4 regions of the Bradyrhizobium sp. 63_E2_N1_3 genome follow, and region 1 is predicted to be linked to each of the others. Evidence: predicted binding sites of a transcription regulator. Region 1 holds the regulator's gene; each other region holds the start of a gene.
The links. Region 1 encodes LexA, which represses DNA repair genes until DNA is damaged. Its sites were predicted from a motif close to TGTTCNNNNTGTGTTCNG; they were not measured.
Positions count from the first base shown of each region.

Region 1 (4,423 bases):
GGGCGAGGAACCAAGTCCCTTTGTGCATTTTTATACAGAGTTCCCGGAACGATTGCCCCTCTCAGGACTCATGAGTCCGTTGGGAATTCTACATCGGGCTTATCGTCGTGTTAGGCAAAACCTACCTTACCAAGCAGGCCTCTCTGCTGATGAAATTCGCCAGAACCACCTCGGATTCTGACCTTTCCGCAAAACTGATCAGCAAGGCCGCCGACCTGAAATCCCAGGCCGACCCGCTGCCTGACAAGGATCAGGGCCCCGCAGCGCCGGACGTCAGTCCGTACAAGCAGCCGGGGGGCTGACCGATGCTGGCCGTGGCTCTCGTCTTTCTCGTCCTCGCCATGGCCATCCTCGTACCGGTCTGTCTCGCCTTCTGGATCATGCCGCGGCGGACTTGATGCTCACCCTTCATCGCAGAGCGGATGACGCAGGATAAATCATCCTGCGCGGCCACTGTTTTGCCTCTGCGCCTGCACTCGGCTAGAACTCTCGCCGCCGATTTGCCCGAACGGGCCCAGCAGGAGTTTTCACCCGTGGCCCTGATGCCGGTTTCCGACGCGCTCGCCGCGGTGCTGGCGGGCGCAGAGCCGTTGCCTGAAGAGATGATCGCGCTCGACGCAGCCTTCCACCGCGTGCTCGCGCGCGATGTCGCGGCGCGGCGCACGCAGCCGCCGCAGGCGATGTCGGCAATGGACGGCTATGCGGTGCGCGCGGTCGATGCGGCGAAGATCGACTCCCAGCTCACCCTGATCGGCGAGGTCGCGGCGGGCCGCCCGTTTGCGGGATCGGTCGGCGCCGGCGAGGCCGTGCGTATCTTCACCGGCGGTGTCGTTCCCGATGGCGCTGATGCGGTCGTGATCCAGGAGGACACGATCGCGGACGGCAAGCGCATCACCATCAAGGAAGCCGCCGTAACGGGGCGGCACATCCGCCCCGCCGGCGTCGACTTCTCGGAAGGCGACGTGCTGCTGCGCAAAGGGGCCCGGCTCACCGAGCGCGACCTCGCGCTCGCCGCCGGCATGAATTACCCGCAACTGCCAGTCCGGCGACGCCCGAAGGTCGCGATCCTCGCCACCGGCGACGAGCTGGTGATGCCGGGTACGACGCCGGGCCACGGCCAGATTGTCTATTCCAACGGCTACGCCCTGCACGCGCTCGCCCGCAGCGAGGGCGCCGATACGATCGACCTCGGCGTTGCCGCCGATACGCTGGAGGCCACCACGGCCGGCATCGGCCGCGCGCGGGAAAGCGGCGCCGACATCCTGATCACGACCGGCGGCGCCTCTGTCGGCGACCACGATCTGGTCCAGCAGGCGCTGAGGGACGAAGGTATCTCGATGGCGTTCTGGAAGATCGCGATGCGACCGGGCAAGCCGATGATGAATGGGCGGCTCGGCGCGATGCGCGTGATCGGCCTGCCCGGCAATCCCGTGTCATCCTACGTTTGCGGCTTCCTGTTCATGGTGCCGTTGATTCGCGCGCTTTCGGGCCGTTCGATGATTCATCACCGCCGCGAACCTGCGGTGCTGGGCCGCGATGTCGGCGCCAATGACCAGCGCGAGGATTATCTGCGCGCACGCCTCGAGCTGCGCGATGACGGCACGCTCCTCGCCCTCCCCGTCAATCACCAGGATTCCTCGCTGCTTGCGAATCTCGCTGCGGCACAGGCACTTCTCGTGCGCGCGCCATTCGCGCCGAAGGCCGAAGCCGGCGCGCCTTGCGAGGTCTTGCGACTGCCCGTCTGATCGCTTCGTTCGCGTGCGTTCCGCGAACTTTGTCGCGTTCACGGTAAATTAAGCAGTTGCGGAACATGTATCGAACATATAGTGTCCGTTCATGATTTGTTTCGAGAATGTAGCGGCTTACTGCTGAATTCAGCGTCTCGGAATCGAACGACATCAACCGGGGGATTTTGGTCGAGATGTTAACGCGCAAACAATACGAGCTCCTGCGGTTCATCAGCGAACGGCTGAAGGAAAGCGGCGTGCCGCCCTCCTTCGACGAGATGAAGGACGCGCTCGACCTGCGCTCGAAATCGGGCATCCATCGCCTGATCACCGCGCTCGAGGAGCGCGGCTTCATCCGGCGCTTGCCCAACCGCGCCCGCGCCATCGAGGTGATCAAGCTGCCCGAGCTTCAGGCCGCCGCCGGCAGCCGCCGCGGCTTCACGCCGAGCGTCATCGAAGGCAATCTCGGCAAGGTCCGCACGACTTCCAGCCCGCCAGCGGACGAGGGCGAGCGCCCCGTCGCGGTGCCCGTGATGGGCCGCATTGCGGCCGGCACGCCGATCGAGGCCTTGCAGACCCGCAGCCACACCATCAGCGTACCGCCTGACATGCTCGGCTCGGGCGAACATTACGCGCTCGAAGTGCGCGGCGATTCCATGGTCGAGGCCGGCATTCTCGACGGCGACATGGCGCTGATCCAGCGCAACGAGAGCGCCGATACCGGCGATATCGTGGTGGCGCTGATCGACGACGAGGAGGCGACGCTGAAGCGCTTCCGCCGCCGCGGCGCCTCGATCGCGCTCGAGCCCGCCAACGCCGCCTATGAGGTCCGCATCCTCCCGCCCAACCGGGTGAAGATCCAGGGCAAGCTGATCGGGCTGTACCGGAAGTATTGATACCGGACGTGCCGGTATCGGTTATTGGGCGCCCCGCGCGCTTTCGATCGGCATCGCCGATCCGAGATTGGAGCGGACGATTGTCCGCTTCCGCTGGATAGTCTTTCTGGTTTCGCGCAGATTATCCGGCCCCTCCTCCAGCGGTAAATCCTCGGCACGCCGCGCGAAGCAGCCCTGCTTCGCGGCCTTCAGGTTCGAGGAGAAGTCATGCGCCGGATCGTTCTGAGCACAGTTGCTGTGGCGCTGATCGCAGCATCAGCGTCGCAAGCCTTGGCCGTGCAAGCCTTGGCCGTGCAAGCCTTGGCCGTGCAAGCCTTGGCCGCGCAATCGCGGCCCCATGTCCGCAAGGATACCGCCATGAGCGAGCAAGTCCGCAAGGCCCTCGACGCCGTCGACCAACCGTCGCGGCCGGGCTGGCAATATTCCGGCTGGTCGGCGCCTCCGGGGCGCTGACACGCGCCTGCAGAATGCAAAGGGGCGGGCTTTGTTCCTGGTGGATTCGGGAAAGTTAATGTGATTGCGGCCTGCGGCGGCGAGCCGTAGATTTGCCTACAACCCGGCAGAACGTTTGGTATTTCCACTCTGATAGAGGCCTGCGCCTCGATTAAGAGACGTGGGTCGCTATCCCTGCATGAGGAGCACCCGATGTGTGACTACAGCCTGCATGCCGTCGCGTCGCGTCCCGCCGAAGTCGGCGAGACGATCGTCACGACAACCTTCCGCGGCACCTCGACGCGCGGCTTTGCCTCCGCGGCCGATCCGACCGTCGCGGTCTGCCTGCTCCCGGGGACGGAGCTCGCCTTCGCCGACAACGTCCGCTACGACAATCGCTGGATCTGGACGCGCACCGTCAATTCGCGCGTCGGCAAGTTCGGCAAGATCGATCCGCACATTCCCGATCGCCATCATGATGCGATCGAATTCCCCGACGGCAAATCCGTGCTGGTGACGCAGCTGGTCGAAGGCCAGCGCGCGACCGTGCTGCAGCTACCGGTGACCCAGCCGCTCGGCGAGCGCGAGCACAAGCCGCAGACCATCACCGACAGCCGGACAACCATCACCCGCCTGCCGATCGGCTGATGCAGCCATTCCCGGCCGGCAGGTCGGGCCAGGATTGAAATCGCCATCGCCGGCCGAGGCCGGCGAGATGGTGTCGTTTGTGTCCCGCGAAACTCCATCGGGCGGACCAAGCCGTGGCGTCTCCCACCGCACGAAGTTTGCGCTGTCCTGCCTGAATTTTGAACGTCCGTTCCGCAGCCAAATGGCCGATGCTTGGTGCGGCTTGAGGCGGCGGGCACGTTCGATGAAGACCTTCATTCGCGTCGTTGAACTCTGGGTGCCTGACCGCACGCGGATGCGGCTGGAATTCGGCGGCGGCCTCTACGGGGAAGGGTTGTCCGCGTTCAGGGACGTGAGCGAGGATCTGCATTTCGGATATGACGAGGGGCTTCCCGGCAAGGCCTGGGCCAGCGGCCACCCCGTGATCCTCACCAGATTCACCGATTCCTACTTCAAGCGGACCGATCAGGCCATCGCCGCCGGGCTGACCTGCGGCGTGGCGGTGCCGGTGTTTTCAGGCGAGTTCCTGCAGGCCGTCATGGTGCTGTTCTGCGGCGACGACGAGGCCCATGTCGGCGCGATCGAGCTTTGGCACAACGATGCCGAAACCTCCCACGAGATGGCGCTCGTCGACGGCTATTACGGCACCGCCGACATGTTCGAATTCAACTCCCGCCATACCAGATTTCCGCGCGGCTTCGGCCTGCCCGGCCGCATCTGGAAAGCCGGCCTGCCGCTGAT
Region 1 covers NZ_CP197235.1:4,351,016-4,355,438, reverse strand. Annotated here, with positions in the region: gene AB7531_RS20705 (hypothetical protein) at 150-302, shown strand; gene AB7531_RS20700 (molybdopterin molybdotransferase MoeA) at 534-1,745, shown strand; gene lexA (transcriptional repressor LexA) at 1,922-2,623, shown strand; gene AB7531_RS20690 (hypothetical protein) at 2,831-3,076, shown strand; gene AB7531_RS20685 (hypothetical protein) at 3,269-3,703, shown strand; gene AB7531_RS20680 (GAF domain-containing protein) at 3,927-4,423, shown strand, end outside.

Region 2 (4,423 bases), 2.8 Mb from region 1:
AGGGCTCGGTCACCCGCGGCTGGCTCGGCGTGCAGGTGCAGCCGGTGAGCGCCGAGATCGCCGACAGCCTCGGCCTCAAGGAGGCGCGCGGCGCGATCGTGGACAATCCGCAGGACGGCAGCCCCGCGGCGAAGGCCGGCATCGAGGCGGGCGACGTCATTACCGCCGTCAACGGTACCGCGATCAAGGACTCCCGCGATCTCGCCCGCACCATTGCCACCCTGGCGCCGGGCACCTCCGTGAAGCTCGACGTCTTCCACAAAGGCGCGAGCAAGACGGTGACACTCGCCCTCGGCGAGTTGCCGAACGAGCGGCAGGCCAAGGCCGGCGAGGGCAAGGCGCAGCCGAACACCGGCACGCCGCGCCTCGGTCTCAGCCTGGCGCCGGCCGGCGACGTCCAGGGCGCGGGCCAGAAGGGCGTCGTCGTGACCGAGGTCGATCCGCAGGGACCCGCCGCGCAGCGCGGCATCCAGACCGGCGACGTCATTCTCAACGTCGGCGGCAAGGCCGTTGCCAATGTCGGTGATGTCCGCTCCGAGCTGGCGCAGGCCAAATCATCCGGCAAGAACAGCGTGCTGTTGCAGGTGAAGAGCCAGGAAGCGACGCGGTTCGTCGCGGTGCCGCTGGCCTAAGCCTCGCGCTTCCCGCGGCAAACTCAAAAGGCGGCCTGCGGGCCGCCTTTTTCGTGCGCGTCTGGAAGATTCCCACAGGTGTCGATAACATTCTCGTTAACGGCAGCGTTGATGACGGGTTCGTCCGAAAAAGCCGCGTTCGCTCGTCACAGTTGGGAATCACGTGTTGGGCTTTGGCGTCAATGAAGACGCCCAGGCGAATTGCAGGAGTGGAACTTCGAACGCCCGGCCTTCTTGTGGAACCGGTGGTTCGCATTTGATCGGTGCCGACATGGATCGATTGAAGCTCTCGCTGAGGTGTGCGCTGCTTGTGGCGCCGCTTGTCCTGACGACCGGAAGCGCCTTGGGGCGCGACGATGGCCGCTACGCCAACTCGCCGCTAAAACCCTGGTTCGACAGTTTGCGCAGCCATCTCGGGCCCTGCTGCTCGGATGCAGATGGCTTTGCTGTATCCGACCCCGATTGGGAATCGCACGATGGGCACTATCGCGTGCGGCTCGACGGGCAGTGGGTGGACGTGCCTGATGAGGCCGTCATCACCGAGCCAAACCGGGCTGGCCACACCATGGTGTGGCCGGTGAAGACTGCGTTCGGGATTTCGATCCGCTGCTTCATGCCGGGCAGCATGATCTGACCCGGATCGGCGTTACCGCTTGCTGGACTTGCGCTTCGCGGTCTTCTTCGTTGTCTTGGCCGTCTTCTTGGCTGTCTTCTTCTTGGACGTTTTCCGCTTCGACGCCTTCTTCGGGACCTTCTTGCCCTTCGCGCGCGCTTCCGACAGGCCGATTGCGATCGCCTGCTTGCGACTCTTCACGCGTCCGCCACGACCGCCGGGGCCGCTTTTCGCGGTGCCCTTCTTATAGCGGCGCATCTCGCGCTCGACATCACCGCCGGCGCTGCGTGAGTAGCGGCGCTTCTTTGCCTTGCGTGCCATCGACTCTCTCCCTTGGCCACGGGAAAGAACCGCATCACTGACCCTACGTTCCAAATGCGCTGGCCGCGCTCCTCAGAAGGAGTTCGCCAACTCGATCTCGTCTTCCAGCGCTCGAATGCGGCGCGCAGCCTCAGTCGAGGACAGAGCCCGATCGTATTGGGTGGGCTGATAGGCCTCCTCGCTCAGACGCTTCAGCCTCAGCCCCTGCGCTCTCGTCATCTGTTCCGCGAGGAAAACCCTGGCGTCGTATTTACCCTGAACCTGCATCTGGCCTCTCCGTTCTCAAATCCTGACTTGACTATATGTTCTTATTTTGTTCTAACAAGCCATGGACAACAGAATTAATGAAATTCGACGCAAAATCAGCGCCTTGAGGCTTGAGATGGCCGACATTGAGGTGTCTGTGCGCGACCTCGTCAATCGCGACCGCGACTGCACGGAAAAGGCCCTGGCGCAGATGGATCTGCGCCGGAAAATCAACCTGCTGATCGGCGAATGGAAGGCGGCCGGTGGCGGCGATGTCCTGCCTGACGTCCGCGAGCGGGTACGCCTTCGTCCTGCAACGACATCCGGCAGTCCGCTGCGCGTGATCGCGCGCCGCTGAGAATTTTGGGAGCGTGCGGTGGACGAAGACCCGGACACGTACCGGATTCTAAAGCTGCGCGCCGAAATTCTCGAACTCGGCTCCGCCATCCGGCAATTGCAGCGCGAGGGTCTCGACGATGCCGCAGCCCAACTCCTGATCGCACGCAAACGTGCACAGCTCGAGCATCTCGTGAAGGCGAATGCCGCGGGACGGCCGCTTTAGCGATCTGACGCTGGAAGGATTCCCAATCCAGCTCCAAGCTCCAGCTCCAAAGCGAAAGGCCCCGCGTCGCCGCGAGGCCTTTGATGGTCGGCCGGAGCTCACTTGGTGTTGCTCATGCCGCCCTTGTTGTTCGTCATGGTGCCGCCTTGGTCGGAGCCGGGGCCAGAACCACCTTGACCGGAGGGATCAGCGCCCTTGGAGGACTTGGTGTTGGCACCCGTGGTCTGCGACGAGGACATAGCGGATCCATGCTTGGCCTTATGCGACTTGGCCTGCACGGCGAACGGAGCGGCGGCGAGGCCAGTTGCCAACATCACGGTAAGAGCGAGCTTGGTGGTTTTCACGCGCGGGAACTCCCTGAGTTGAATTGACGCAGGCAGCCAACTGCCATTTGCCGCAGGAGTTCCGAACGAAAGCGCCCGGTGCGCGTCACGCGCGCTTCAAAATTCCTTGTCCTCGGCGAGGATGAACATGAGGCCCGTGAGCGTCGCCCCGATCGCGAACGTCGTCACCAGTGTGATGATGAAGACCATGGCGGCCGAATGTCCGCCGTGGTTCAGCAAATTTGCGACTGCCGGATTGAACAGGACGAGGGCGAGCCCGAAGACAAGGCCGAGGGCTGCGCCCATCATCGCATGCGTCATCAGCTTGATGACGCCGGTCGGAGAGATGAGGCTCGGCGACTTTTTCCCGCGCATGGAACCGCCTCGCGGTGTGGCATAAAACGCGCACGACGATTGCGGGTTCCATTGTCATGACGATTTTGTCATTCCCCGCTTCATCCGACGTTCATGGCGGTCTTGCGAGGATGAATGCCATCAACACGGGAACATTCGATATGGGTAAGGTCGTCTTTCTCTATCGCTCGCTGGCCTATCGCAACGCGGCTGCGGATATGCTGCGCAAGGCGCGCAAGCTGCCGCGCGGCGCCGAGCGGAGCGCAGCCCGCCGTTACGCGCGGGCGCTGCGCGAGCTTTCGCAAACGGAAGCCTGGCTGGAAGGACGTGTCGCTGACGAACCGCAGGCGATGCAGAGCATGAGGGTCGCCGCGACGCGCTAGAGCATGATCGGTTCTGAGTGAATCAGGGCCGAAGCTCCAGATTCCTGTCTTTACGCGCGAACCGGAGCCCACTTCGCTCGCAGACGCGCTAGCCTGAGGCCTGCTGAAGGGGTTCGGACGGAGCCGCGTCGAACTTGCTCGCGGCCGACGGCGCTACGGTCTTCCGCGTCAGCGGCACCTCAAGGCGGCACAACAGGCCTTCGGCACGCCAGTTGAATTCCGCCTGTCCGCCGAGTTGCGATTCCACACTGGCAAGCAGGCTCCGCGTGCCGAAGCCACGGGATTTCGGCGTCCTCACCAGCGGGCCGCCGGTTTCGTCCCAGGTCAGTGTGAGGTGGTCGTCCTCGACTTGCCAGCCGATCGCGAGCCGCCCCGACCGCGTCGAGAGCGCGCCATATTTCGCCGAGTTGGTGAAGAGCTCATGCAGCGCCAGCGCCAGCGTCTGCGCTGTCGCCGGCGCCAGCTGAACTTCCGGACCGGCCAGCTTGATCTGGCCGCCGAGCGAGTAGGGCGCGAGTTCCTCGTCGATCAGCCTCGAGAGTTCGGCGCCCTGCCAGCTTGACAGCGACAGGATCGTGTGCACGCGCGCCAGCGCGTTGATGCGCCCTTCGACGGCGTTGACGTAGGCCTTGACCTCGTCGGCGCGGGTGAGGCGCACGATCGATTGCGCCAGCGCCAGCGCGTTCTTGGCGCGATGATCCACCTCGCGCGCGAGCAGGTTTTGTCTCTCTTCCGCGCGTTTGCGTTCGGTGATGTCCACGGTGACGCCGCTCACGCGCACCACGCGGCCGCCCTGGTCCACCGTCGCGGCCGCCGTGCCGACGCACCAGCGCACCTCGCCATCGGGCCGGCTGACGCGAAACTCGCCTTCATAGGCGTGCGCGCCGGTGTTGAACGCGGCAATCGCCTGGCTGAACTGGTCGACGTCATCAGGGTGCAGCAGCGCCTGGATATTGGCTGAGGTGACATTGAAGGTCTCCGGCGTCACG
Region 2 covers NZ_CP197235.1:7,162,730-7,167,152, reverse strand. Annotated here, with positions in the region: gene AB7531_RS34050 (Do family serine endopeptidase) at 1-632, shown strand, start outside; gene AB7531_RS34045 (hypothetical protein) at 904-1,266, shown strand; gene AB7531_RS34040 (DUF6496 domain-containing protein) at 1,279-1,566, opposite strand; gene AB7531_RS34035 (DUF3072 domain-containing protein) at 1,639-1,833, opposite strand; gene AB7531_RS34030 (hypothetical protein) at 1,949-2,170, shown strand; gene AB7531_RS34025 (hypothetical protein) at 2,189-2,374, shown strand; gene AB7531_RS34020 (hypothetical protein) at 2,473-2,718, opposite strand; gene AB7531_RS34015 (hypothetical protein) at 2,815-3,072, opposite strand; gene AB7531_RS34010 (hypothetical protein) at 3,213-3,434, shown strand; gene AB7531_RS34005 (HWE histidine kinase domain-containing protein) at 3,523-4,423, opposite strand, start outside.
Region 2: the regulator LexA is predicted to act here: its motif matches at 1,870-1,887, upstream of AB7531_RS34035 (DUF3072 domain-containing protein).

Region 3 (4,423 bases), 2.3 Mb from region 1:
GTGGTGGTGCGCCGGGTCGCGATGATGCGTTCGACCGCCTTGGTGCCGAAGCCGGGCACGCGCAACAGCTCCTCGCGGCTGGCGCGGTTGACGTCGAGCGGGAAGCGGTCGCGATGGCGCAGCGCCCAGGCGAGCTTCGGATCGATGTCGAGCGGCAGCATCGCGTTGTCATCGACGATCTCCGCAACGTCGAAACCGTAGAACCGCATCAGCCAGTCGGCCTGGTAGAGCCGGTGCTCGCGCAGCAGCGGCGGCTGTACCAGAGGCAAAGCGCGGCTGGCATCGGGGATCGGGCTGAAGGCGGAGTAATAGACGCGCCGCAGCCTGTAGGAGCCATAGAGATTGGAGCTGGTGTGGAGAATGGTGTGATCGGAGGCCGCGTCGGCGCCGACGATCATCTGCGTGCCCTGTCCGGCGGGCGCGAAGCGCTGCGGCCTCGCCTTCGTCTTTGTGCTGCGGTTTTCCTCAGCCTCGTCGAGCTTCAGCCGCAGCCGGCCCATGGTGCGGCGGATCGCGCGCACATCCTTTTCCGGTGCGTATTGCTGCAGGCTCGTCTCCTCAGGCATCTCGATGTTGATGGAGAGGCGATCTGCATATTTGCCGGCTTCCGCGATCAGCGCGTCGTCGGCCTCGGGAATGGTCTTGAGATGGATGTAGCCGCGAAAGTGATGCTCCTCGCGCAGTTTGCGCGCGACGCTGACCACCTGCTCCATGGTGTAGTCGGGGCTGCGGATGATGCCGGAGGAGAGAAACAAGCCCTCGATGTAATTGCGCCGGTAGAAGTCGAGCGTGAGCTTGACCACTTCGTCGATGGTGAAGCGGGCACGCGGCACGTTGGAAGAGGCGCGGTTGACGCAATAAAGGCAGTTGTAATTGCAGGCGTTGGTCAGGAGCACTTTGAGCAGCGAGATGCAGCGTCCGTCCGGCGCGTAGGAATGGCAGATGCCCATGCCCGGTGCGGTCGAGCCCATGCCCTTGCCGTCGCTGGAATCCCGCTTCTCGGTGCCGCTGGAGGCGCACGACGCATCGTATTTGGCGGCATCAGCCAGAATCTCCAGCTTGCGTTGTACGTCCATCGTGGAATCCCTTTGATTCAGCTTACGAATCCGGATGAGCACCAATTCGATTGACTCCCCGGCCGCTGTTAGCTTTATATTAGAACATATCATGAACAAATGAGCCAGCCGCAGGTTCTTATTTTTGAGAACCTCGGCAATCACCTCTGAAGGAGCGGCGTATATGAGCGGCGCACGGATGAACGCGCTTGCGACCTTGCGCGGCCAGATCGAGCGCATCGAGACGGCGGAGGTCGTGCATCAGCACGATCGCGTCGCGCTCGGCCACGACGAGGTCGACAGCGCGCTGAAGGGCGGGCTCGCGCGCGCGGTGATCCACGAGGTGTTTTGCGAGGGCCGGCAGGGAACCGCCGCGACGGGTTTTGTCATGGGGCTTGCGGGGCGTGTCTCGCGGCGCCGGCCGCTGCTGTGGGTGCGGCAGGATTTTTCGGAACTCGAGACCGGCGCGCTGTCGATGAGCGGGCTTGCCGAGATCGGTCTCGATCCGCGCCGCGTGGTGATGGTGCGCGCCGCCGATGTCGAGAGCGCGTTGCGGACCTCGGCCGATGCGCTCGCCTGCGACGCGCTTGGCGCCGTCGTGCTCGAGCTCTGGGGTGAGACGCGGCAGTTCGATCTCGTGGCGAGCCGTAAGCTGACACTGGCCGCGCAATCGTCCGGTGTCACCGGCCTGATGTTGCGGATGGCCGCGCAGCCGCTGCCCTCGACCGCGGAGACGCGATGGATGCTGCGCGCGGCGCATTCGCCGCCGGGCCCGGCATGGAGTGCCTGGGGCGCGCCGCGCTTCGATGCCGAGCTCTTGCGCAATCGTCATGGCCCCTGCGGCCGGTGGATCATGGAATGGAAATGTGATGAGTGCCAGTTCTCTGAACCGTCGACGTATCCTCAGCCTGTGGCTGCCACGCCTGCCCATCGATCGGATTCAGCGGTTCTTCGGCGCGCTGGGTAAGACCAATGATCCGAGCATCGTCGTCATCAAGGACAACAATGCGCTGGTGATCCATGCGCTGGACGAAGCCGCCGAGCGCCTCGGCTTGCACATCGGCCAGCCCCTGGCCAATGCACGGGCGATGTGTCCGGACTTGAAAGTGTTCGACGCCGATGTCGTGGCCGATGCGAAGACGCTCAGCGACGTCGCCGACTGGTGCGATCGCTTCACGCCGCTGGTGGCGCTCGATCCGCCGCACGGGCTGTTTCTGGACATCACCGGCTGCGCGCATCTGTTCGGCGGCGAGGCTGCGTTGTTGCAGACCTTCGTCCGCGGGCTCGCCCGTCAGGGTTTTGCCGTCAGCGCGGCGATCGCCGGCACCTCGGTCTGCGCGCGCACGCTGACGCGGCAGGCCTCCGGCACCATCGTCGCCGATGGCGGGGAGGCGGCGGCGGTCAGCCGGCTGCCGGTGTCCGCGCTCGGTGCGGGCGAGGCCATCACCACGGGCCTGCGTCGCGCCGGCCTGAAAACCATCGGCGATGTCGCCTCGCGCGAGCCGCATGAGATCACGGCGCGGTTCGGCGCGCGGTTCTCCACGCTGCTCGCGCATGCGCAGGGGCATGGCGATGCCCCGATCAATCCGCGCAAACCGCTGCCGGATTACATCGTGGAGAAGCGCTTTGCCGAACCGATCGCCACCGACACCATGATCGCGATGACGCTGTCGCGGCTGGCCGACACGCTGATCGCGTCCATGGAGAAGCAGGGCAAGGGTGCGCGGCGCCTGGAAGCCGCCTTCTTTCGCACCGACGGCGTGGTGCGCGCGATCATGGTCGAGACCGGGCGGCCGGTCACGCAAAGCAAAGTCATCGACCGGCTGTTCCGCGAGCGCCTCGATGCGCTCGCCGATCCGCTGGATCCCGGCTTCGGTTTCGACATGGTACGACTGTCGGCAAGCCGCACCGAGATCGTGGTGCAGGAGCAGCGCGATCTCGACGCCCATGTCCATGACAATGACGAGCTCGCCGCGCTGATCGACCGCATCGCCGCGCGCATCGGCGGAAAGCGCGTCGTCGTGCATTTGCCTGAGGATACCCATATCCCGGAATGTGCGGTGCTGGCCGCGCCTGCCCAGCACCATCTCGCCGTGGCTATGCAGGCCGAATGGCCGGCGCGCGCCGAGAGCGAGCCGCCGCTGCGCCCCCTGCGGCTGTTCGACAGACCGGAGCCGATCAAGGTGCCGTTCGCGACCGTGCCCGACGGCCCGCCGCATCAGTTCACCTGGCGGCGCGCGCTGCATGCGGTGGTGCGGGTGGAAGGGCCCGAGCGCATCGCGATGGAATGGTGGCGGCAGGACGGCAAGCAATTGACGCGGGATTATTTCCGCATCGAGGATGCCGAAGGCCTGCGCTTCTGGATCTTTCGCGACGGTCTTTACGAAGGAGAGGTGTTCGACGACGAAGGTAAACCCATTCCCCCCAACTGGTATGTGCACGGTCTCTTCGCATGAACACGCCCGCTTATGCCGAGATCGGCATCACCACCAACTTCTCCTTCCTGCGCGGCGGCTCGGATCCGCGCGCCTATGTGCATCAGGCGAGCATCCTCGGCATTCCCGTGATCGGCATTGCCGACCACAACACGCTCGCCGGCGTCGTGCGCGCCTACAAGGAGCTCGACAATGACAAGGTGCTGCACAAGCCGAAATTGCTGATCGGCGCGCGCATCGTTTTCATCGACGGAACGCCCGACATTTTTGTCTATCCGCGCGACCGCGCCGCCTATGGCCGGCTGTGCCAGCTCCTCACCAGGGGCAAGCGCGGCGACGACATCACGCGGATCGAGAAGGGCGAATGCCATCTCACTTTTGTCGACCTTCTTGAGTTTTCCGAGGGCCAGCTCCTGGTCCTGACGCTGCCGCATCGCTTCGAGCCCGCGCAGGCGCTGGATGTTCTCGCCAAGCTTAAGGACAGCCGCGCCGAGGGCGTGTGGCTGGCGGCGAGCCTGGTCTATCGCGGCGACGACCGCCGCCGCCTGGCGCGGCTCGATGATCTCGCCGCCAAAGCAAACGTGCCGCTGCTCGCAACCAACGAGGTGCTCTATCACCATCCCGGCCGCCGCCCGCTCCAGGACGTGCTCACCTGCATCCGGGAAAAGACCACGATCGAGGCGGTCGGACGGAAGCTCGAAGCCAATGCCGAGCGCTTCCTGAAGACGCCACGCGAAATGTCGCGGCTGTTCCGAGATTTTCCCGAGGCGATCGCGGAGACCATGCGCTTTGCGGGCAAGATCGATTTCACGCTCGACCAACTCAAATACCAGTATCCGGACGAACCTGTGCCGCGGGGCAAGACCGCGCAGGGGCATCTGGAGGATCTGACCTGGGCGGGCGTGCAGACATATTTCGGCGGCAACATCGATG
Region 3 covers NZ_CP197235.1:6,672,777-6,677,199, reverse strand. Annotated here, with positions in the region: gene AB7531_RS31845 (putative DNA modification/repair radical SAM protein) at 1-1,076, opposite strand, end outside; gene AB7531_RS31840 (ImuA family protein) at 1,240-2,022, shown strand; gene AB7531_RS31835 (Y-family DNA polymerase) at 1,925-3,511, shown strand; gene AB7531_RS31830 (error-prone DNA polymerase) at 3,508-4,423, shown strand, end outside.
Region 3: the regulator LexA is predicted to act here: its motif matches at 1,157-1,174, upstream of AB7531_RS31840 (ImuA family protein).

Region 4 (4,423 bases), 1.0 Mb from region 1:
GCGCCCGGTAGGCTTCCCAGGCCATGTTGGCGATCTCGAAGTCGCAGTCCGCGACCTCCAATTCCCGCACCATACGATCGCGAAGCTCTGTGCCGTCCGCTCCGCGCAGATCGAAATTGACACGTCGCAATCTCAGACGATCGGTGATCGATGGATGGGACCGCAAATAATCGAGGGTCCAGATCAGTTGCAACTGACTATTGGGCTCAGGGTCGAACCACAGCTCGATGAGATCGACGCCATAGGTCTCGCAAAACCAAATCAGGCCTGTCTCCTTGTGCGCGAGACCGGTCTGAGGCAACCGGCCAACAAGATCGGACCAACGCACCTCCGGATCGCCTCTGACATGGCCTCCCGTCAGGTATTGCTCGAGGTGATGCGAGGTAGGCAGTGGCCCCGAAACGAAGCGAAAGATGAACGGCACGACCATGTCGGCGCGATCCGCATGGGCAAGACCGACGCCGGACGAACTGGTCAGGATCACGCGTTTCATCGCGAACGCCCCCAAAACGAAACGGGCACTGACGACGTCGGCAACTCAACGTCCTCAGCGCCCGCTCCTCGCGAAAATTTTTCGCGTTAGGTCTTACTCGTCCGCCGGCTCCTCGCCGTCGGCGTCGCGCTCGGGGGTGCCGGCGAGAATCTGCTCGGCAATCAGGCCGGAGTTCTGGCGGATCGAGGTCTCGATCTTGGCGGTGATGTCAGGGTTGGCCTTCAAAAACGCTTTCGAGTTCTCGCGGCCCTGGCCGAGGCGCTGGCTGTCATAGGAGAACCAGGCGCCGGACTTTTCGACGATGCCGGCCTTGACGCCGAGATCGAGGATCTCGCCCATCTTGGAGACGCCCTCGCCGTACATGATGTCGAATTCGACCTGCTTGAAGGGCGGCGCCAGCTTGTTCTTCACCACCTTGACGCGCGTCGTGTTGCCAACCACTTCGTCGCGCTCCTTGATCGCGCCGATGCGGCGGATGTCGAGACGGACGGAGGCATAGAATTTCAGCGCGTTGCCGCCGGTCGTGGTTTCCGGCGAGCCGTACATCACACCGATCTTCATGCGGATCTGGTTGATGAAGATCACCATGGTGTTGGATTTGTTGATGGAGGCCGTCAGCTTGCGCAGCGCCTGGCTCATCAGACGGGCCTGGAGACCCGGCAGCGCGTCGCCCATCTCGCCCTCGAGCTCGGCCTTCGGCACCAGAGCCGCGACCGAATCGACCACCAGCACGTCCACCGCACCCGAGCGCACCAGCGTGTCGCAGATTTCCAGCGCCTGCTCGCCCGTGTCCGGCTGCGAAATCAGGAGCTCGTCGATGTTGACGCCCAGCTTGCGCGCATAGACCGGGTCGAGCGCGTGCTCGGCGTCGATGAAGGCGCAGATTCCGCCCTTCTTCTGCGCTTCCGCCACCGTGTGCAGCGCCAGCGTGGTCTTGCCCGAGGATTCCGGCCCGTAGATTTCCACGACGCGCCCCTTCGGCAGACCACCGATCCCGAGCGCAATGTCGAGCCCGAGGGAACCCGAGGACACCGCCTCGACATCCATCGACCGGTCGTTCTTGCCGAGCTTCATCACCGAGCCCTTGCCAAACTGGCGCTCGATCTGGGAGAGCGCGGCGGCCAGAGCTTTACTCTTGTCCATGGAAGATCCTTCGACGATACGCAGGGCAGTGTTGGACATTGGGTCGTGCTCCTTATGGCGAGGATTCGCTAGAGGGACAAACGATTGGCGGGGCGGGCCGGCGATAAAAACAATGTACCCTATTTGTTCCGGGTTCGCAATATGTTCTTTCACGGATTTGGGCGCTGGCCTGTTTCCGGCGACATTGCCCTGGTTTGAAATGACACGTGGCCTGTTTTGTTCTGGGCAACCATACGGTGTATTCACGGGCGGAACACGCCGTCATATATTACCGAAGTTTCCCGGTTTTGGCACGATCTGCATAGACGCCAATTCTAACCGGACGCATGCTTACCCCTCTAGATTGTGGAGGGTGAGCCATGATCGAGCGGCTCGTCCAGGCGGGCATTGTCGCGGTAGGCGCCATCAACACCGGCCTAATCGTCTGGCTGATCCTGATGATTTGAGGCCGCCTCAGTTGGCGGCCTCTTTTCCATCCAGCTTCTCATCGATGTAGGCCCGCGCTCCCTTTGAGGCCGCTTTAGTGGGAGCCATTCCTGCGAAGCGATCTCCTTGCCCGATCCTGGGATAAACAATCCATTCCCATTTTTCTTCGGTGAGTGGCCGGCCATAAAGCCGCCGTCCGGTGCGGTCCTATAGTGGCCCTACTTCGCATCTGCGAGTGGCCGGCATCTAACCGGCGGGTTTTTCTTTGTCCTCGTGCGGCTGCTCGCCACGGTTTTCGGCAGTCTGCTCCGGATCCCCGGGCTTCTTCCCGGCCATGTTCCCAGGATTGAAATGGTACTTGCCGTCCGGATTCTCGCCGGGCTGCTTCTCATTTGGATTTTTATTGTTGTCGTCGGCCATAAGGCTGTTCCTTTAGAGGGAGGAACAACATGCAACAGGGCGGGCAATCCCTTAGTTCCTACCAGTGGCCTACTTTGCAATCCCGAGTGGCCTATTTCGGCCAGTACCCGGATGCTGGCCTGGTTTCCGAGCGCGGTGGCCTAGTTTGATTTTCGCGGTGGCCCGATTTGGATTTGAAGAACGGACCGCAAACGAATGTGTTCCGCTAAGCGAACATGAGGTGTAGAGTTCCGTAGAACTTCTGTGCCCCTTGAAAGTTTTAAGCAGAGCGAACTTTGTGACAGGAGGAAGTCATGAAGCGCTTCCGATTCAAACCGGATAGAGTGCTTGGAGAGCGGCTCATCAAGGAAGCCAGACTAGCGCGAGAAAAGGCAGAACAATTGCAGGCGGCCCCAGAGCAAGAGGCTCTTTTGAAGAAGGCCCACGAATCCGATGTCGCCGCCCGCATTGAGGAATGGTTGAAATCATCCGGCTTGCAGCCGCCGAAGTAAGCCCGTCGCGTTGACTCCGCTGGTTCTCGAAACAGCGGGCCAGCGGGCGATGCAAGATCATCTGGTTCAACTTGAGAAGCTGCGGAAGGACGCGGCGGAGTGCGCTCTCATCCGCGACCGACGCCGCTAAGCGCGAACTATTCGACCGCCTCGCAAGTCATCTCACAGTCCTGGCCGACCAAGTTGAAATGGCGATGCTCAAACGGAAGACCGGTTAAGGCCGCCTCAGTTGGCGGCTTCTTTGCCAGCTTCCCGGCGAAGCTTTCGCAAAAGGATTTCGATGTAGCCTTCCAAGTCAGCCACGCTGTCAGCCGACAATCCCTCCGGGAAAAACGCGCAAGCTCGCCATTCATAGAACCACGGAAAAGAAGTGCCCTAATCCGCCTCTGCGCGTGTGAAACGATCTCGTCTCCTGCCCGTATCTATTGGGCTGGGGGATTTCAATGCCCAGTTCGACGCAGCGCCGCCACGCATCCATTTGAGCTTGGTCGCGTTGTGCCGTTGAACCTTCTCGTCATCCATTCGGACTGATCAATATCCGGGATTTTGCTAATCCCTCTCGGGGCTGGAACGCCGCCGCCTGCGCTTCATTTCAAGCGGGCGGCGTTTTCATTTGTGGCCTGATCTCCACTGAGCGGCGCCGACAGTTTCACACGACTGTCATGGCACGTTCCTAGCATTGTCATGCGACGGGGGTCCGGCGCGCGGCTCTCCGTCCAACCTCGGCCTAGACCACCAGATGGGCGGAGAGCTCGCCGACCTCCTGAACCATGGCGGCACGCCCGGGTTGGTTCGGCATGTATCGCATCCGGTATTTTTGCACCTTCCTCGCCGTGACCGGAATCGGCTTCGTATTTCTGGTCACGCGAACCCGCTTTGTAGGCGGATGAAGTCAGGTCGCCTCAGTGGGCGGCCTGACTGGAACGACTCTCCAACTTCGGGATTGAGATTCCGGTCTGTGGCGCGACACTCTCGCGCCATCCACCCGGAACGGTCCATCGTACAATGCGCGCGTTGGCGATGGGCCGGGTCTCGTGAGGCCGCCTCGGTTGGCGGCCTCTTTCGTTTCGTGAAGTCTTCCTTCCGCCAAGGAAGCACCTCCGTACTGACTGGTTGATCCCGATAGATCATCTTGAAGATGCTGGCCGCCGGATCCATGCCGCGCCCGTTCTTTCTGCTTTAGCGACACGCCCAGCTCAATAACATGGCGCTAAGTTGCGGCGGAGCGTGCTGTCCGCATTTGAGCCGTTGTGTCCCAAGTTGAATTCGGCAGTGTCCTAATTCGTAAAAGTTCCGAATGGCGGGACAAATTGAGGACTCGCTAATCCCCTGATCCGAGCGCACACTTTCACCATCACCGCCCGGATCGTGGATACCATCGGTGACGAGAACGCTCCATCACAGCGCTCCCGCCCCCTCGAACAGGGAGCAGCGCCTTGCAAAGACGGCA
Region 4 covers NZ_CP197235.1:3,323,248-3,327,670, reverse strand. Annotated here, with positions in the region: gene AB7531_RS15395 (hypothetical protein) at 1-493, opposite strand, end outside; gene recA (recombinase RecA) at 587-1,675, opposite strand; gene AB7531_RS15385 (hypothetical protein) at 2,309-2,482, opposite strand; gene AB7531_RS15380 (hypothetical protein) at 2,776-2,973, shown strand.
Region 4: the regulator LexA is predicted to act here: its motif matches at 1,750-1,767, upstream of recA (recombinase RecA).